Regions from separate parts of the Sporosarcina sp. FSL K6-1540 genome, predicted to be linked through region 3. Evidence: riboswitches for the same ligand, from Rfam matches in the RefSeq annotation. Region 3 holds a riboswitch; each other region holds the start of a gene.

Region 1 (6,599 bases), 1.4 Mb from region 3:
CGTTGTTAGTAAGTTGCGAAGATCTTTTAAAGCAGAAACGCCCGATAATGAAATGGAAACTTTCATTTCTTGAAGGATATTCTCCAATACTTTTTCAACGCCTTTTTGTCCATCTACCGCTAATCCGTACACGAATGGCCTGCCGATTAAAACTGCATCAGCCCCCAGTGCAAGTGCTTTGACAACATCTGTGCCTCGACGAACTCCGCTATCTAATAGTACAGGAATTTCACCTCCTACCGCTTCTACGATTGCTGGTAGAGCATCAATACTAGTAATAACCCCGTCAAGCTGACGCCCGCCGTGGTTTGAAACGATAATGCCATCAATGCCGTTTTCGATAGCGAGCTTTGCATCTTCCGGATGTAAAATCCCTTTTAAGAGGATTGGCAAGGACGTTCTTTTCTTTAACTCCATGACTTTGGCCCAACTTAGTGTAGGGTGGTAAACATTATCCAGTATCCCTTGAATGATGGAGTCAAAATCGTTAGTTGGAATGGAGGACAAAAATACCGGATCTGTTTCATAGTTCGCTTTGCCGAATCCTAGTTTCAAAGGGGAATATTGATTGCGTACGTCCTCTTCACGCCATCCCATCATCACTGTGTCAACTGTTAAGACAATGGCCTCAAAACCAGCTTCCTCGGCTCTCTTGACCATGCTATAACCAATTTCATCGTTAGTGCTTGACCAGTAGAGCTGAAACCATTTTGGACTGTCGCCAGTAGCTTCTGCAACCTCCTCAATTGAAAAGCCAGATACTGTACTTTGAATGAATGGAATGCCAAGCGTGGCTGCTGCTTTAGCGGTAGCAATCTCGCCCTCTTCATGTGCGATTTTTTGCATGCCCACAGGTGCAATTAATAGAGGAGAAGGATATGTATGGCCGAATAATTTTACAGACGTGTCCAATGTAGAAACATCATTTAGAAATCGGGGGACAATGGAATATTTTGAAAAAGAGGAGACGTTTTTTCGCAACGTCTCTTCACCACCCGCCCCAGATTGGATATAGCCGAATGCACCAGCGGGCATCTTTTCTTTAGCAGCCGCTTCCAATTCTTTGAATGAAACCGGAAATGATTCATCAGGTGTGATGTTTTGTAATAGTAAGTCGTTGTTTCTAGTTAAAGTCAAATCGATTCATACCCTTCATAAGGAAATTGGTTTTCTTTTAATAAAAAACACTTGAATCTTTGAAATAAGTTTTACTAGCTGGCCGCTCTTCTAAGAAGTTTTTCATAGAATTAATAATAGTAGTAATCGTATATTCATTTGAAATTAAAGTCAATCGCAATTTATTTAAAATAGTCTAAAAGTACAGGCGGTCTATGCTGCATGAATAAAACAACAATGGGTCACGTCTGTTGATTAACCATTTATTCGAATAAAATACTGGTGAGCAGGGCTTAAAATAATCCTTTTTCACTGGATCATTTCCGGTTCGCTTTCGGCGAATTAATCACGACACATTTACCGTGAGGCAAGTGTGGCTAGAAGTGACTCCGTCACTTCTAGCCACACTTTTTTCAGTAATCCTGTTGCGAATAGTTGCGTGTCGCATTCCTACATATCTAGACGTCCCGGTAATCGTATAGAAGTCACTCTATCCAAAGCAGTCCAAAGTCAACTATACACATAGCGCCCAGTAGGTGGTCACGTTACTCACTGGTTACTTTGGTTAATCAACAGACATGACAATGGGTTTTATTTATAAACAATGCATTGCCTTCTCGGCTTCATCCCACGGGACGGAATAGCCTTTTCCTTTGGTCAAGAAAATGGAAGTGGATGAGTATTCGGGATCCGCTTCTTTGTTATAACCGATTTCTTCAATGACTTGTTCCTGGTTATGACAGCGGTCATAGCCCCCGAATAACAGGCTAAGCGTTCCTTTACCGTGGGTGAATGAAGCAAAGACGGTGCTGTAATTCATAAAAGTAGCAACTGGCACACGCCCTTTTACAATAACTTTTTCGCCAATTGTTTCTGGTGCGTCAAAGCTGCCATGTGCTTGTTGAATGTCTGACAGCACTCTTCCCATATTATCCAAGTCCACTTTTATTTTGAAATCGTAGTAGGGTTCGAGCAACGTATTGGGTACTTGTTCTAAACCTTGTCGCAGAGCCCGGAAAGTAGCCTCTCTAAAGTCACCTCCAGATGTGTACTCGTTATGACTTCGTCCTGTCAGTAACGTTACTTTGACATCTGTGAGAGCTGAGCCGGTTAATAAACCATGATGCTCTCGTTCGAATAAATGGCTGCGTACTACGTTTTGGTGACCAATAAGTAAATCGTTTGCATGGCAGACGTTGTCGAACTGTATGCCACTATTCCTTTCGGTTGGTTCAATTAAAAGATGTACTTCCGCGTAATGCCTTAAAGGTTCAAAATGACCATAACCCGTTACGGATGTTTCAATGGTTTCCTTATACAGGATTTTAGGTTCACCGAAGGAGACTTGAATCGAAAAACGCTCGTTAACAATTTGTTGGAGTACTTCGAGCTGGATGACGCCCATAACGTGAACATGAATTTCTTGAAAATGTTCATCCCAGAAGACGCGCAAAGAAGGATCCTCCGCATCGAGTAGGTTAAAACATCGAAGTACTTCTTTCACATGGATGGCAGCGTCGAAAATAACTTTTGACTTAAGGGTAGGCATCATGTCAAAGGTCGCTTTTTCTTCTAGTGCTCCAACGCCATCACCAATGGCCGCTTGCGTTAATCCAGTAACGGCGAACAGTTCACCGGCATGAACATGATCGATTGCTTTGAACTTATTACCGTTATAAACGCGTATCTGTGTCACTTTCTCCGTGTAATCTCCATAATTCACTCCATCCCTGACGCTTAGCGTACCGCTTAGTGATTTAAGGAAAGTGACCCTGTTACCACTGTCATCATGGCGGATTTTATAGACCTGTGCAGCGAAATCACTATCATCATCGTAAGAAGTTGTTGTCAATAAATCGAGCTTCTCGAAAAACGCCATGACACCAATGTCCTTGAGTGCAGAACCGCTGGAGAGGGCGAAGATTTTATTGTCGCTAATCATTTTCTTTAATGTTGCAAGCCACAAATCGTTGTCGTAACCTGATTCCAAATAGGTCTCAAGAAGTGCTTCATCACGTTCTGCGATAAATTCAATGAGTTCATCTTCCATAATTCCTTCATTGAAAGAGGATGTAAGGTCACAGATGTCTTCCGATAGATTGGTGCGAATTTCATGGAGTACACTTGCAATGTCGGTTCCTTCACGGTCCGTTTTATTGATGAAAAAGAATGTGGGTACCTGATGTTTGCGGAGCAGTTGCCACACGGTTTCCGTATGACCTTCCACGCCATCGCTTGCGCTAATGATAATAATGGCATAATCCATTACTTGAATAGCGCGTTCCATTTCAGGAGAAAAATCGACGTGTCCAGGTGTGTCGATAATGTAGTAGGTAGATCCGTTATAGGAAATGGATGCCTGGTCTGCAAAAACCGTAATACCTCTTTCTTTCTCGATTGTATGGCTATCGAGGAAAGCGTCTTTATGGTCCACGCGCCCTCTTTGTTTAATGCTTTTTGTATGATAAAGCAGTTGTTCAGAAAAAGTTGTTTTTCCTGCATCTACATGTGCAAGTATGCCAATTGTTTTATACATGATGTCACTCCTGTCCGATTCTTGCTACTACCAGTAGTATAGCAAATCTGAATTGGGCGAATGACCTTAAATAGGTGTTATACTGTAAAGACAAACTGAATGTGAAGGAGGAATCAGATTTTGAAATATTCAAGAACGAAAATGGAACAGCTTGTAAAGAATGATAAAGAGCTGTCAAAACGTCTGAAACAGATAATGGCAGAGCTTGACTTAGAGAAGAGTTTTGCTTTGAAAGCGTTGTATCATGCGGATGTAAAAGACGGTGGTACGCATCAGAGAAATTATCAGGAACTGTAAGTACATTAAAAGCGTGGAAAGTCTATTATGACTGCCACGCTTTTTTTGATGCCTTTTTCACCGGATCATTTTCAGTCCGCTTTCGGCGAACTTTTCATTGCTCCTAGTTAATCCTGTTGCGAATAGTTGCCTGTCGCATCCCTACACATCAAGACATCTCGGTAATCATATAGAGGTCGTTCAATTCAAAGCAATTCAAAGTAATTGTACAAGAAGCGGCTATATATGTTGAATTAAAGAATCCTATTGAATCAGTTGTGGTGCTCAATAATGAGAGAGCTGTTATTCGGGTTGTGGATTGTAGATCGCTTGGCGCTTTGGGGATGCCTTTCACCGTAAGCCTGGATTAGCGCTTCGCATCCAGTCTTACGGCTTCGGCGACCCCTTTGCCGCGCCTTCGCTAGGTTGTATATTTTCGAGAGAAATGTAATTTTGAGATGTATATGGCGAGATTGTAAGGTGATTACTAGTTGATATTATATAAATTGAAATAAAGAATTCCATTGAACCGCTACGGCGCTAGGAGATGCCTCCCGCCATAAGCCAGATGAGGTATTCTTTAACCTATCTGGAATAACCTCTTGGCATTAACTGTATAATTTCTGCAAAGAACGCAGAAATTATACAAACCGAACTCTTCGTTGTTCGGTTGGCGACCCCTGTTAAGGCGCCTTCGCTCAGTATATATACCGGATTCAACATATATAATTATAGTCAAGAAATCCACAATCCAGGTTGCAGATTTCATCCCAGATAATGAAATGCGTTATCTCACATAGACCACCCAGCGCAGGCGCGTCTTCGTGGTAGCCGGAGCGATAAGACTGAAAGCGGTCTCCTTTCTGGCTTATCGCGGGAGGCATCCACAAAGCGTCGAAGCGGTATTGGCGGGAATTCTAATTTGCTCTAATTATTAGGGCTTTTTCAGTGGCCTCCCAAAAGCCCTTGTAGTGTAAACGCCGTATTCATTTGTTCAACATATATAGTGTTGGATTCAGTTATTTACTGGTTGTTTTTTCAGCTTAATCTTCTGGTGAACCGATTACTTCGTGTTTGATTTCATCGAATGCTTTTTGGAGGTTACGTGAATAAAGGTTTTTTTCCTCTTCGTTTATAGTTGTTGTTTTTCCAATCTGTTCTTCGTAATAAGAATAGGTTGAAGACAGTGATTGTGATTCGCTTATGATGAGGTTTGTCATTAAGACATGTTTGAATGCGTCCAGATAATATTCTTTTGTTCCAAGTTTCATTGGCTAAAATCCCTTTCTTTTATGGAAATAAAAAAGCATCTTCCTAGTTAAACGTAAGGAAGATGCTAGTATGCGTAAATTTGTATGGTCGCTTGTTGCCGTAACGAATGGTTCGTAAACAGAAGTACACTATTGACTGCACAGTGAAATAAGAGGTATTGAGTCCTCTTATGTTTCTTTTGTATTACGTTCTTTCGTACGGCGGCTTTTACAAGAAATTGCTCGATCATAGCCGCACTTAACACCTCCTATCCGCGTAGGGAATTGGTGTGTACTGAAATAGGCAGGTCTCCTGGCTCATGATCATCGCTTTCTTTTCCCTTCCCATTCGTAACGAACAGTGGATTTGAAAAGAGTACTCCCATTTACAGTTGCGGGACAGCGTCGGTTTTTCACCGAACTTCCCTTTTAAGCTTTTATACAAACGTAAAAAAGCACCTAATTTCTACACGTTATTCAGTTGTGCTTTTACTATAACATACATATTGTCTGACTTAACACGATTGCTAAACAAGGGGTTCATTAATGGCCCATTACCGCAAATTTGGACAAGAAAATGTCTATCCCTCTTACTATAATCAAGCTGGGGGGATAGAAAATGAATAAAATAAAAACAACAGATCCATATCGAGTTTACATTTCTACATGCTTCTTATCACAATTATTTTTCACATTTATATTTACGGTGAACTTGTTGTACCATGTGCAAACTGTAAAGCTTGATCCGCTTCAACTTGTGTTAATTGGGACCGTTTTGGAGCTTTCCGTTTTTCTTTTTGAGATTCCAACTGGGGTTGTTTCGGATTTGAAAAGTCGGAAGTTATCTTTAATAATTGGGTATATATTAATAGGAATCGGTTTTTTAATTGAAGGGGTATTTCCCTATTTTGTAACAGTGCTAGTGGCTCAAATTGCATGGGGGATTGGCTATACCTTTACTAGCGGCTCTCAGCAAGCCTGGATTGCAGATGAAATAGGGGAGGAACGTGCTTCACTGGCATTTATAAAAGGGGCAAAGGCCGGTAATCTTGGCCAAATTATAGCTATTCCGCTCAGTATTTTAATGGGCTATTTTATGATTAACCTACCAATCATTATCGGCGGGCTATGTATGATTGGATTAGCCGTCTATTTAATGATTTTTATGAAAGAAGAAAACTTCAAACCGTTAGATAAAGAAGGAAGAATATCTACGCTGGGAAGTATGAAGGAGAATGTGGGCAATATTATTTCGCATTCCAAAGCGAGCTTCATCATAAGGATGCTATTTCTAATTGCTTTATTTGTTGGGTTTTATAGTGAAGGTTTTGACCGATTATGGATAGCACATTTTTTGGAGGTCTCAAATATATCTTCGTTAACGAATGAGAAGTTAGTTGTGATAATGGGGGGAATTCAGT
Region 2 (6,599 bases), 1.9 Mb from region 3:
CCTTTTTGTAGGCACGGATTGCCCGTACAGTGCAGTCATAAACTCCGTGGCCAATCAGTTTTCCAAGCGGCGTAATCGGACCTGCATACGGCAGGAATTCTCCTTGTTGTGTTGCCGCGACTAGCAGGCTGTCCGTCGATGTACCTGTCGCAATTGTGCCTGTGAGCGGATCTGTTATGGATTCCATTTGAAGCGCTTTCGTTTTCGCTTCTGTTGCCGTTATCATTGCTTGGATAAATGCTTCATCAGGTAGCTGGCCATTGACGATAATCCATGTATTGATTGTACCGACACGAGGTTTCTGATCACGCGTGAGTGCTTGCGAGACATCGACAGCATTACCAACGCCAGCTGTTACCGCAATCAGAATCGTTCCGAAATCCCCTGTGTATTCCTCGACTTCGGCATGATCCGTCATGACCGCGGTCATCATACCGACCGTATCCGTCAGATGAAAACCTTGCTGTTCAAGATAGGAAGTATTTTCAGCTTTGACGTCGTCTACATTGTAATCAGCATCAACATGACGATTGACAAACGACCGATACCAGCCTGTTCCAGCATTATGAACGGCGGAGGAAATGGTTTTCAACGGATATTTTGTTCGTAATGCAACAAAGTCCGATGCTATCGAAAAGTCCTCTTTTACAACGGCGAAAGGCTTAATTTCCTCTTTGGTTTCCGGCAGCAGTGTAATTTGAGGTTTTGGCAATTCAGGATGGGGCTGTGATTTTATTCGCGCACCGTAAACAGATTCGATTGCCTCTTCCATCACTACGTCTTGTGGCACACCTATTCTGGCAATCCGCCCTTTATCCATCAAGAGAAGTCGGTCGCAATATAAAGAAGCCAAATTGATATCGTGAAACACCGAAATAACTGTGAGTCCTTTGTCAATTGCCTGTTGACGAATCGTATCGAGTAATTGTTGTTGGTGAGCGATGTCCAAGTGATTCGTTGGCTCATCGAGTAATAAAATAGGCGCCTCCTGTGCGAGTGCCTGTGCGACGAAAACACGTTGCTGTTCACCGCCGGATAGGAGTTCTATCGAGTTTTCAGCATAACGTGTGATGGACATACTGGTTATGGCATCGGTCACGGCGCGCTCGTCTTCATCTGACCATGAGGAAAATAGTCCTGATTGGTGCGGATAGCGACCGAGTTCAACCGTTTCTCGAACAGTGTGGGAAAATGCATGTGCATGGAGTTGTGGCAAGACGGCTACTTTTTTGGCAAATTCTTTTTGTGAATAAGTAGAAGCGTCTTGCCCGTCAATTGTGACGGAACCCGTTTCCTTCGGGAGAATGCCTGAAATAATTTTCAAAAGTGTGGATTTACCACTGCCATTGGGTCCAAGTATGCCGAGTACTTCGCCTTTATTGACAGTGAATGTCACAGCTTTCACGATGGATTCTTTGCCATAACCACCGGAAATATTTTCGACTTTTAACATTTCACATGCCTCCTTTCCTCCGTTGTTTATAGAAGATAAATGCAAATACGGGTGCACCGATAAACGCTGTGATGACACCGACCGGAAGTTCTGTCGGCGAAATGATTGTCCGTGCAATTAAGTCGCAAATGATGAGCAACGTCGCACCGTTCATGAACGATAATGTCAGCAGATGACGATGATCAGATCCCCAAAGAAGTCGCGTCATATGCGGAACGACTAGACCAACAAAGCCAATTGTGCCGGACACCGCGACTGCCGAACCTGTCAGGATGGATCCACCAATCAAAATGGCAAACTTACGGCGTTTGACGTTGACACCTAAATGATGCGCTCGTTCTTCTCCAAATAACATCGCATTTAATTCGCGGCGATTCAGCCACAGCATGAATGAACCTACGACGACGAATGGCAAAATCATCGTAATATAATTCCATCCTCGCATCGAAACACTGCCGAGTAGCCAACCAATAATTTGGCGCAACTCTTCCCCTGTGAGCGCTATCATAAGTGATAGCACAGAACCGAGGAACGAACCGAAAATGATTCCGGTCAAAATAATTGTTTCCATTCTCATCGCTCGGTCAACGAGGCGTGCAAATCCAAGAACGAGGAACATTGTTAATGCAGCACCAACCATACTGAATATAGGAAGCGTATAAGTGCCTAAAAACGGGATAGAAATACCAAAAAAGAGCGTCATAACAGCACCGACCGAGGCGCCGGATGACACTCCGAGGGTGTATGGATCAGCGAGCGGATTTTTCAGCAACCCCTGGAAAGCAGCGCCCGAAATCGCGAGCGAAGCGCCGACAAGTCCCGCGAGCACGACACGCGGCATACGAATCTTCCACAAAATATTGGTAGCTGTTGCATCCGCCCCTGCATTCCATAACGTACTAATCGGTATTTTCACAGACCCGATTGACACACCGAGCCACACCGCCACAAGAAGTGCGGCGGCGGAAACGATGTAGGCAACGCTGGATTTACTCACCGAAAGCCTCAGGGTAGATGGCTTTTGCTATTTCTTCAAGCCCTTCAGCAAGACGGGGGCCTGTACGGCTAGTGATATTCTCTTTAACTTGAACAACAGCTTTTTCTTTAATTGCCGTAATCGTATCGAAACCTGGGCGTGCATAAACGTCTGCAACTGCCGTTTCGATATCATACAACACGATAATTACATCTGGATTACGGTTAATAATTTCTTCCGGAGCTATCATAAACCAGTCTTCCTGATCAGCAGCAATATTTTCAGCACCAATCATTTCTAGCATTTGATCCATAAATGTATTTTTTCCTGGTGTGTAAATGTTTGGCTCAGGTGATGTTTCAACGAAAACTGTTTTTTTATTGTCGACTGTTGCTATTTTCGCCAATACTTCTTCTACTTTTGCTTTCATATCCGTAATGATTTTTTCTGCTTCTACTGTTTTACCAGTCGCTTGACCGATTGTTTCAATCGTTGTGTACGTTTCTTCGAAACTCGCTGCATTTTTCACAACAAAGACTGGGATTCCTGCATCGCGAATTTGTTGCAGTCCTTCTTTGCCTTTTCCAAGTCCTGATTCATGTGCAAAAACAATTTCAGGGTTCATGGAAACGATTTTTTCGACGTTGAAATCCTGGCCGCCGATTTTCTCTTTTTTAAGTGCTTCTGCTGGATAATCATCGTAGTCATTGACGCCGACAATCGCATCCGCAAGACCTAGTTCAAACAATATTTCCGTGTTGCTTGGCACCATAGAAACGATTGTTGCCGGTGCAGTTTCCAGGGTAATTTCATTGCCAACCGAGTCCGTTAGCGTAAGCGGGAAGTCAGCTTTGACCACTTCCGCTTCCGGTGTTCCATCTACTTTCGGCTTATCTGGTGTAGCAGCTGTTCCACATGCTGCGAGCAAGAATACTGCCAAAAATGCCGTTAATCCTAATTGCCAAATCTTTTTCATGTTGTTTTCCTCCTGTTTGTTCCAAATAAAAATCCCCCGTAATTGCTACGGAGGAATAAGCTGAGTAAAAATCTGGACGCACAGTGACGTCGATTTTCACTAATCCTATCCTCGTAGGGTACGTGTGATCCATAAAGGCAGGTCTCCTGGCTCGTGTTCAAGGCTTGCCGCGTCTTCCCGGAACTTTTTCCAGTGACACATTGCGACTAACTCACACTTACAGTGGCGGGACCGCGCCGGCATTGAACCGACTTCCCTTTTAACCCCGTTTTTAATGCGGGGCACCTTTATGTTTGGTATGTATTTTGTACAACTTTCAGTATACTACAAATTTTTATTGTGTCGATAGTGAGGGAGATTTGTAGATTTAGATATGTTGAATTAAAGAATCCCGTTGAATCTGTTGTGTCGCTCGATGATGAGAGAGTATTAATTCGGAATGTGGATTGTAGATCGCTTGGCGCTAGAGTGTACATTAATCGGAAGAGTTGTAGTTCGGCGTGTGGATTACAGATCGCTTGGCGCTTTGGGGATGCCTCTCGCCATGAGTTTGGACTGAGATTATAATGTGAGTACTATTTTATACTAATTTCATTGAAGAAAGACATACTACGAGCTACAGGTCTTTTCCCCGACAATGCAATGTGCATTCTATTATATAGACAATCCAGCGAAGGCACGCCTTCGTGGTAGCCGGAGCGATAAGACTGAAAGCGGTCTTCTTTCTGGCTTATCGCGGGAGGCATCCACAAAGCGTCGAAGCGATATTAGCAGGATTTCTAATTCATTCCAGGTAGTTGGACTTATTCAGCGGCCTTCCAAAAGCCCTTGTAAAAGAGCATGCATCGTATTCATTTGTTCAACATATATAGAGAGAATATCTGCATGTGAAAAACGCCATACTTGAGAGATAACAATCTCTCAAGTATGGCGTTCAATTTTATTACATCTTTTCTGGAGCAGAAACACCAATAAGTTTCAATGCATTTGCAATTGTTGTGCGTGTGATTGTAATTAGTGCCAGACGTGCTTCCGATAATTCGCGGTTGTCTGGATCTAATACTTTTTCTGCGTTATAGAAGCTATGGAATGTAGCCGCTAGTTCTTGGATATATGTTGCAACGCGGTGTGGTGAACGAATTCTCGCTGCATCACTGATTACTTGCGGGAAGTCACCGATTTTCTTCAGTAATTCCAACTCTTTTTCAGCTTGCAGTAAAGAAACATTATCCACAGATACAGCCATGCCATTTTCATCAGCTTGGCGCAAGATTGATGAAATCCGTGCATGCGCATATTGTGCGTAGTACACAGGGTTTTCATTCGACTGAGAAATCGCTAGATCTAGGTCGAAGTCCATCTGCGAGTCACCTGAACGCATTGCGAAGAAGTAACGGACTGCGTCCAGACCAACTTCCTCAACTAGCTCACGCAAGGTTACAGCTTTCCCCGTACGTTTACTCATCTTGAACTTTTCACCGTCTTTATATAACTGAACCATTTGTACGACACTGACTTCGAGCGTGTCATTGCCGTAACCAAGCGCTTCGATTGCCGCTTTCATCCGTGGAATATAACCATGGTGATCTGCGCCCCAAATATTGATAAGTTTATCGAATCCGCGGAACAATTTATCCTCATGGTACGCGATATCCGGCGTTAAATACGTGTAAGTACCGTCGTTTTTAATTAACACACGATCTTTGTCATCACCGAAAGTTGTTGAACGGAACCATGTTGCGCCATCTTCTTCAAAGACATGGCCATTGGCACGTAATTTATCAAGAGCAACATCGATTTTGCCGTTTTCATACAATGAAGTTTCAGAGAACCAGACATCAAACGACACACGGAAATTCGCAAGGTCTGTTTTTAGCTTCTCTAATTCATGCTCCAGGCCATATTGGCGGAAGAATGCATAACGCTCTTCATCTGGCGTGTTGACGTATTTGTCGCCATATTCAGCTGCCAGCATTTTACCGATATTAATAATGTCCGGTCCTTGGTAGCCGTCTTCAGGCATTTCTTTATCCAAGCCGAGTGCTTGGAAATAACGTGCTTCAACAGAATTGGCAAGGTTGTGCACTTGATTTCCTGCATCGTTAATGTAGTATTCACGTGCCACATCGTAGCCAGCGAAATCGAGAACGTTGGATAGAGAATCACCAAGAGAAGCTCCGCGTGCATGTCCAAGGTGAAGGTCACCTGTCGGATTAGCAGAAACAAATTCAACTTGGACTTTTTGTTTATTGCCAAAGTTTGAACGGCCGTAGTTCTCGCCTTGTTCAAGAACGGTCTTGACGATGCCGCCTAAGTAATCCGTTTTTAATTTTATATTGATGAAACCAGGACCTGCAATTTCAATCGATTCGATCGAAGTGCCATCCGTATTTAGTTTTTCAAGTATCGCTTCCGCAATTGCACGCGGCGGCTTTTTCGCTAACTTTGTCAGTTGCATAGCAATGTTCGTTGCATAATCGCCGTTGTCTTTGTTATTAGGCGTTTCAAGCATAATGTCCGGTATTGCCGTTTCTTCTGCCAAACCCGCATCAATTACAGCTTGACGAAGTGCCACTTTTACCTCTTGTTGAATCTGTTCTACCGCGTTCATATTGTTCCCTCCGTGTATGTAATAGTCAGTTCGTATGTTCCAAGAAGCGATCCTTCTGCATGCAAATCGTAATGCACATTGAAGCGTCCTCCGGAATTGTCTTCTTGCTCCTTGAAATCGAGCTTGTCCGTTTTGACAACTAAGTCAAACGTCGCCGGTCCACTGCCGTACGTTCCTGGACGTTCACCAGCTGCAACAAATGGCAATCGCATCGTAACTGCACCGCGACGCATAATAAGTGCGTCTGTAGAATCCAATTTAACAATTGTTTGAATCGACTTTCCACTTTGTTGTTCTTCATATTTCAAATAAGATTTACCTGCTTTTTCAATCAGCAAACCTTTTGCATTCAATTCATGCTTCTCCTCGTCTTGGCCTGGATGGCGAATTGACGAATGGAGCTTAATCGTTACATATCGCCCTTTTTCCCGCGATTCCATATACTCACTGTCCTTTTCATGAAAACATCTTCTTATTATATCCTTTTTACGGTCTACATTTCAATCTATCCGAGCAATGCATGTTTTTACGCATGTTCCGTTTAATCTGTTTCCATGCGTCCCATACTAGATGCAAAGATATG
Region 3 (6,599 bases):
GTAATAATATAGTGATTATCCGCAGTCTTCGCAACAATCGCACGACGGTTCGATCCAACTCCTGGATCGACAATTGATACGAAGACCGTTTCACTTGGCCAATAACCAATCGACTGTAATAACCGATAGGAAGCTTCCCAAATATTGTATTGAGGAATTTGATGTGTGATTTCAAAAATTGGGATTCCGCGTTGAACGGAGTTTGCTACGCCATGCATCGCACTCACTGCACCATCACTTTTGCCGAAATCGGATTGAAAAACTAATAAACCTGTTGTCATTACAAATCCACTCCTCATTCCTATAGTTTATGAAAGTGAGAAACAAAAAAATCCCGCTCAAATCAATCGTTAACCGATTGAAAAGGACGGAATTCATCACTTTACTTTTCTCTTCAATGCTCGTATGTATTATTGAATAATTTACACGATTATGAATCAAAAGTCAACAATGCTGCATGATAAGGTTCTATAAAAATGCCTGTCACTACTACGAATCAATAGTGTAGTGTGACTAGTATCTTCCTGTTATTTCCGAAATGTTGTCCGATTTTAAAGAAAATGAACAATCAGAGCAATTAGTAAGGGAAATATAGTTGTTTTGAATTGATTTGAATGACACCATTCTTCGCTTTTTGGGCTGTTTTATGTTAGAATTTAAGTTCATAACAGAAGAGGACGTGACGTTTAATTGATCACAATTACTATACCAAATCCGGATGTAACAATTGTACAACGTAAACAAGAAATGGGTGCCGATGTTGCCCCGATAAAACCAATTTATGGATTTATTGATTTACATGAAATTCCACGTGATAAAGGCGGCATCATTTTGTTTTATAACAACAAAGATGAATTGCTGTTTGCTGGGAAAGCACGTAAACTGCGCCAACGTGTTAAGAAGCATTTTGAAGACACGGTCTCTCCAATCAAAAATCATCGTAACGAAGTGCATGAAATTGCGATTATCGTTGTCGAAGACCCGATGGAACGCGAAATTTATGAAACGTATATCATTAATACACAACGTGCGAAATATAATCTTGATAAAGTATTTTTCGAATAAACTACAGAGCTGACTGCCATGCGCAATCAGCTTTTATTTTTGACCATTTATGTTGAACAACACGAATGAAGTTCTTTATTTCAATAATACATAGGAAAAGGGTGGGAACATGGACAAGAGACTACAAAAGATTGTCGATGAAGCGCAAGAAAAGTTTGGTTTGGATGCTTACCGAATGGCAAGACATACGATTTATAAAGTACGAGATACTATGGGGGATGCTTACTATACGTTTACTATGGAGTGGTTTCCTAAAGAGTTAAACGAGCCAATCGAAGAAGGTTATAATCCCGAGGGAACAGCGATTGTTGAATATGCAATTCAAAAGCAACACTTTAGTAATGTGTCATTCGTACAAGGTGAATCATTTTCTACAAAAACGCACTTTCCGGGTAAAGCCGCTGCTGAAGTCGCTGCATGGCTTGAAAAGGAAACTGGATTGGTGTACGAACAGGATTTCAAACTAACGCAAGCGAATGCAAATGGGTTTCAATTTACATCAGACATCGATGGTATCTATTTTTCTCCGAGCTGTATAATTGAAGTTGAATTTGATGATGTTGGCAAGCTGACTTCTTATCATTCGTACGGAACGATGCCTTCGCAAAATCTCGTTGAGCAGTCAAAATTCACGTTAACACTTGAAGAAATTGAACCAATCGTCAAAAAACAGCTTCAACTTATAAAGTTTCCATCTGAAACTGAAAAACGTTTTGTTCCCGTCTATGCAATGGAAGAAGTGTACGTAACGGTTGACGGGGCCCGAATCATCCCATTTATGGAACATGAGCGTTCAGAAGTTAAAATTGATGAAGTAATCGAATGGAATAAACCGTTAGAACAAAATATTGATCGTGAAGAAATCACAATTGTTTCCGAAGCAAACGTAGAAGAAGCATTCGGTAACGTCGACGCAGGTAAAAAACTGACGTTGTCGGCTGATCAAATTGAACGTAGTAAAAAAGTTGTTCGGGATGTCCTACGGGCTGAATATCCTGATGAATCAGGGAAGTGGAAGCTGTCCCAACTTCGTTGTCAAGAGAACTTTATCGAAGCGCATTGTGAAATAAATGAAGAAAACCCAATGATTTTTAATCGAAAAGTAGTTGTTTTCATGAATCCGGAAACGATGAAGGTGCTAAATTATCTTGATAACGGCTCGATGTTTGAGATTTTTGAAGCCTTTCTCCCTGCCGCAAACGCGGTCGTAACACCTGAAGAAGCATTTGAGAAAATGATACCATATATTACGCTTGATCCGACTTATGTATATGACGAGTTCGCAGGTAAGTATATTCTTTGCGGCTTGTTGGATGCGGCGGAATGTGTTGATGCGGTGACAGGGGAAATTGTCGATTTAGGAGATATATAGGTTCAGTTAATTAATTCTATATGTTGAACAAATGAATATGGCGTATGCGCTTTACAAGGGCTTTTGGGAGGTCACTGAAAAAGCATTAGTACTTGGAATGGTTTAGGATTCCCACTAATACCGCTTCGACTACCACGAAGACGCGCCTTCGCTAGATGGTCTATGTGAGAAAGAGCTTTTCATTATCTGTGATGCAATTTGCAAGTTGGAGCACGTCTTTCTTGAATATAAGTAGTATCAACTAGTAATCACCTTATAATCTCAGCATATACATCTCGAAATTACATTTCTCTCGATAATGAACACCCTAGTGCACGCGCGGCAAAGGGGTCGCCAAAGCGCCAAGCGCTCTACAATCCACACCCCGAATTAAGAGAAAACTGAAAAAGTTCTTTTTTATAGTAAGAACTAGTTGATTGTAGTGAAGAGCGGCGACTCCAGCGGGAACAGCGCGAGCTGAAGACCCCGCAGGAAGTGCCGTTACGCAGAACGGCTTTTGCGAGCAAAAGCGTTAGCGTTGGGAGCACGGGGCAAGAATGCCTTAATTTCTGCCAAGAACGCAGAAATACGGCCAATCGAACCCTTTGCTGTTCGATTGGCTGAAGCCGTGCCCGCGGAAAGCGTCCGCTCGGAACGGAAATCAACCGGATTGAAGGAAATCGTACTTTTTCAGTGGCCTCCGAATTAAAACGCTCTCCTTATTGAGCGCCACGGAAGATTCAATGGGATTCTTTAATTCAACATATATAGTATGTAAATGGGGATTGAATATACGTTTCCTATTTATGTAATAGTAATGATAAGTGATGAAAAATGAAAAGAGTATCCAATTATTGTTTACGCATTCTTGAAGTCGGTATACTTAATGCCTCTCTGAAACAATAGAAATTAGATATGAATAAAGAATTGGAATATTTAAAAGTTTGTGTTATAGTCAAGGGGATATTTCGATAATTGAATATGTGTAAAAATAGGTGCGGATTAATACTGACGTATTGGTCTGCTTAAAAGGGAAGTTCGGTGAGAATCCGACGCTGTCCCGCAACTGTAAATGGGAGCGATTTCGTTTAAACCACTGCTTTTTATAAAAAAGTGGGAAGGTACGAATAGCAATGATCATTAGCCAGGAGACCTGCCTCTTTTTATAACACATGTTGACCTACGAGGATAGGGGGTGTTAAGGACGCGCGGATGAGCTATGCCTATTTTTAACAGGCAGCTTTCTTTTAGTTGGGATTCTAGCGCTCTTTAACAACTTCTCTTATGAAGTTGTTTTTTTTATGGTCAGAAATAAGGGGAAGCGCTGCGAACAGATACAAATAGGATAATTTTTGGTGAAGTGAAAGCGTTTACAAATCTCAGAGTCATAACCATTCAGATTGGGGGAAAATAGTTTGACGAATACACTTACATTTTTACCAGGACTTGAAGGCGTGATCGCCACTGAAACATCCATTTCGCTGCTCGATACGGAATTGGGTCAGATTATTATCAAAGGATACGATTTAATCGAGCTTTCAAAAACAAAAGGGTATCTTGATATTGTCCACTTGCTAATGGAAAATACCTTGCCGTCTGATACTGAAAAAGCAGATGTGGCAGATAAATTGAAAAAAGAGCATGGTGTGCCAGAAGGTGTCACAAAGATTTTGCAAGCATTGCCTAAAGAGACACATCCAATGGACGCATTGCGAACTGGGATATCTGCTTTAGCGGGCTATGATAAGGAAATTGATCAGCACACTCTAGCTATCAATAAAAAAAGAGCTTACGAGTTACTTGGCAAAATTCCAGAAATAATTGCGAACAGCTTTCACATTTTACAGGAAGAGGAACAAATTCACCCGTTGAAAGAATTGTCATACAGTGCTAATTTCCTTTATATGATTACGGGGAGGAAACCGACAGAGTTGGAAGAATCTATTTTTGACCAGTCGCTACTACTTTATAGCGAGCACGAAATGCCAAATTCCACCTTCACCGCAAGGGTAATTGCCTCGACGTTTTCGGATTTATATGGTGCATTGACTGGAGCGGTTGCTTCTTTAAAGGGCTATTTACATGGAGGAGCGAATGAAGCAGTCATGAATATGCTTTTAGAGGCTGGTTCTGTTGACGCATTTGAATTGTTATTAGAAAAGCGTTTACGTGATAAAGAGAAAATTATGGGGTTTGGTCATCGAGTCTATATGAAAAAGATGGATCCAAGGGCCTTGGTAATGAAGGATGCTTTAAAGGAGTTATGTGCGCTAAAGGGTGACGATCTCCTTTACCGAATGTGTGAGGCGGGAGAAACCATAATGGAGAGAGAGAAAGGACTTTATCCAAATCTAGATTATTACGCGGCACCGGTATATTGGATGCTGGGCATTCCAATCCCATTATACACACCAATCTTTTTTGGTTCGAGAACAGTAGGATTGTGTGCGCATGTTATTGAACAACATGAAAATAATCGTTTATACCGTCCAAGGGTTCATTATATAGGCGAACGACACAGCAATCATTCAACTGGGGAGTTGTAACTGGCCGTTCACCACAACAGCGATACACTAGGCATCACTTAGTACTATTCTAAACAAATTGAAAGCGGAAAGGAAGAGTTAGATGTTGAAATTGAAAGAACAAATGACAATGGACACACTGATAGAGGAAATTACGGACTATGTTTTAAATAAAGAAATTACAAGCGAGGAAGCATATAAGACAGCACATAATGTGTTAATAGATACAATCGGGTGTGGAATATTGGCATTAAGCTATCCGGAGTGTACGAAATTACTAGGACCTGTAGTACCGGGTACTATTGTTCCAAATGGCAGTCGTGTACCTGGTACATCGTATGTACTGGACCCGGTCCAAGGCGCATTTAATATTGGCTGCATGATACGATGGCTCGATTATAATGACACATGGTTAGCTGCTGAGTGGGGTCATCCGTCCGATAATTTAGGTGGCATTTTAGCTACAGCGGATTATCTAAGCCGTTTACGTCTCTCGGAAGGAAAAAAACCACTTGTTGTACGTGATGTATTGGAAATGATGATTAAAGCACATGAAATCCAAGGCGTACTGGCATTAGATAATAGTTTGAACCGTGTTGGACTTGACCATGTTCATTTCGTCAAAATTGCTACAACTGCGGTCGTCACCAAAATGCTTGGCGGGGGACGTACAGAAATAAATAATGCGTTGACAAATGCCTGGATTGATGGCGCAAGCCTTAGAACGTATCGTCATGCACCTAATACCGGTTCACGAAAATCGTGGGCAGCAGGAGATGCAACGAGTAGGGGTGTACGACTGGCGATGATGGCAATGACAGGCGAAATGGGTTACCCGACAGCGCTATCCGCTCCGGAGTGGGGATTCCAAGATGTTTTATACAATCAAAAGGAATTAACACTGGCACGTCCTTTAGATTCTTATGTGATGGAGAATATACTGTTTAAAGTATCGTATCCAGCCGAGTTCCATGCGCAAACAGCGGCGGAATGTGCCATTATCCTGCATCAGGAGATAAAGGAGCGACTTGATGATATTGAAAAAATTACAATCACGACACATGAATCTGCTATTCGGATTATCGATAAAGTAGGTCCGCTTAACAACCCCGCTGACCGCGACCATTGCATCCAATACATTACGGCACTTGGTTTACTATATGGCGATGTTGTTGCAGATCATTATGAAGATGACGTGGCAAATGACTCACGAATCGATCAATTAAGAAATAAAATGATTGTCGTAGAGGACGAGCAGTATAGTAAAGATTATCTCGATCCGAGCAAGCGCTCGATCGCCAATGCTGTTCAAGTTACATTTAAAGACGGTTCCACAACAGAGAAAGTTGTAAGTGAGTATCCGCTTGGTCATCGCTTTAGAAGAGAGGAAGCTATTCCTCAAATACGCGAGAAATTTTCGGCTACATTGATGACTCATTACCCTGAAAAGAAGCGAACAGAAATAGAAGTGGCGTGTGTTAGCCAAAGTAAGTTAGAACAGATGAACGTCAAAGAATTTGTCGACTTATTTTTGCTTTAAGAGAGGAGGGAAATGACAATGGCATGGATTGTTGATCAACAATCATCACAAGAGACATTAGCTAAGAAATTCCATTCAATCATGCATGCATCAGGAATCGTTCAAATCCCTGGTGCGC

The links. A riboswitch is a leader RNA that binds a small molecule or an ion and turns the genes downstream of it on or off. The one in region 3 is predicted to bind cobalamin.
Region 1: it holds a riboswitch for cobalamin, as region 3 does, so the genes downstream of both, MKY15_RS07740 (hypothetical protein) here and mmgD (citrate synthase) in region 3, are expected to answer to the same signal.
Region 2: it holds a riboswitch for cobalamin, as region 3 does, so the genes downstream of both, MKY15_RS05105 (ABC transporter substrate-binding protein) here and mmgD (citrate synthase) in region 3, are expected to answer to the same signal.

What each region holds. Positions count from the first base shown of each region.
Region 1 covers NZ_CP152018.1:1,703,195-1,709,793, forward strand. The annotation lists gene MKY15_RS07725 (alpha-hydroxy-acid oxidizing protein) at 1-1,137, opposite strand, end outside; gene MKY15_RS07730 (TetM/TetW/TetO/TetS family tetracycline resistance ribosomal protection protein) at 1,712-3,652, opposite strand; gene MKY15_RS07735 (hypothetical protein) at 3,773-3,949, shown strand; gene MKY15_RS07740 (hypothetical protein) at 4,972-5,199, opposite strand; cobalamin riboswitch at 5,464-5,656, opposite strand; gene MKY15_RS07745 (MFS transporter) at 5,798-6,599, shown strand, end outside.
Region 2 covers NZ_CP152018.1:1,156,270-1,162,868, forward strand. The annotation lists gene MKY15_RS05095 (adenosylcobinamide amidohydrolase) at 1-1,453, opposite strand, end outside; gene MKY15_RS05100 (iron ABC transporter permease) at 1,455-2,450, opposite strand; gene MKY15_RS05105 (ABC transporter substrate-binding protein) at 2,443-3,405, opposite strand; cobalamin riboswitch at 3,524-3,709, opposite strand; gene argS (arginine--tRNA ligase) at 4,349-6,016, opposite strand; gene MKY15_RS05115 (DUF1934 domain-containing protein) at 6,013-6,456, opposite strand.
Region 3 covers NZ_CP152018.1:3,086,763-3,093,361, forward strand. The annotation lists gene MKY15_RS14645 (S-adenosyl-l-methionine hydroxide adenosyltransferase family protein) at 1-281, opposite strand, end outside; gene MKY15_RS14650 (nucleotide excision repair endonuclease) at 691-1,065, shown strand; gene MKY15_RS14655 (hypothetical protein) at 1,175-2,437, shown strand; cobalamin riboswitch at 3,393-3,592, shown strand; gene mmgD (citrate synthase) at 3,832-4,962, shown strand; gene MKY15_RS14665 (bifunctional 2-methylcitrate dehydratase/aconitate hydratase) at 5,045-6,481, shown strand; gene prpB (methylisocitrate lyase) at 6,500-6,599, shown strand, end outside.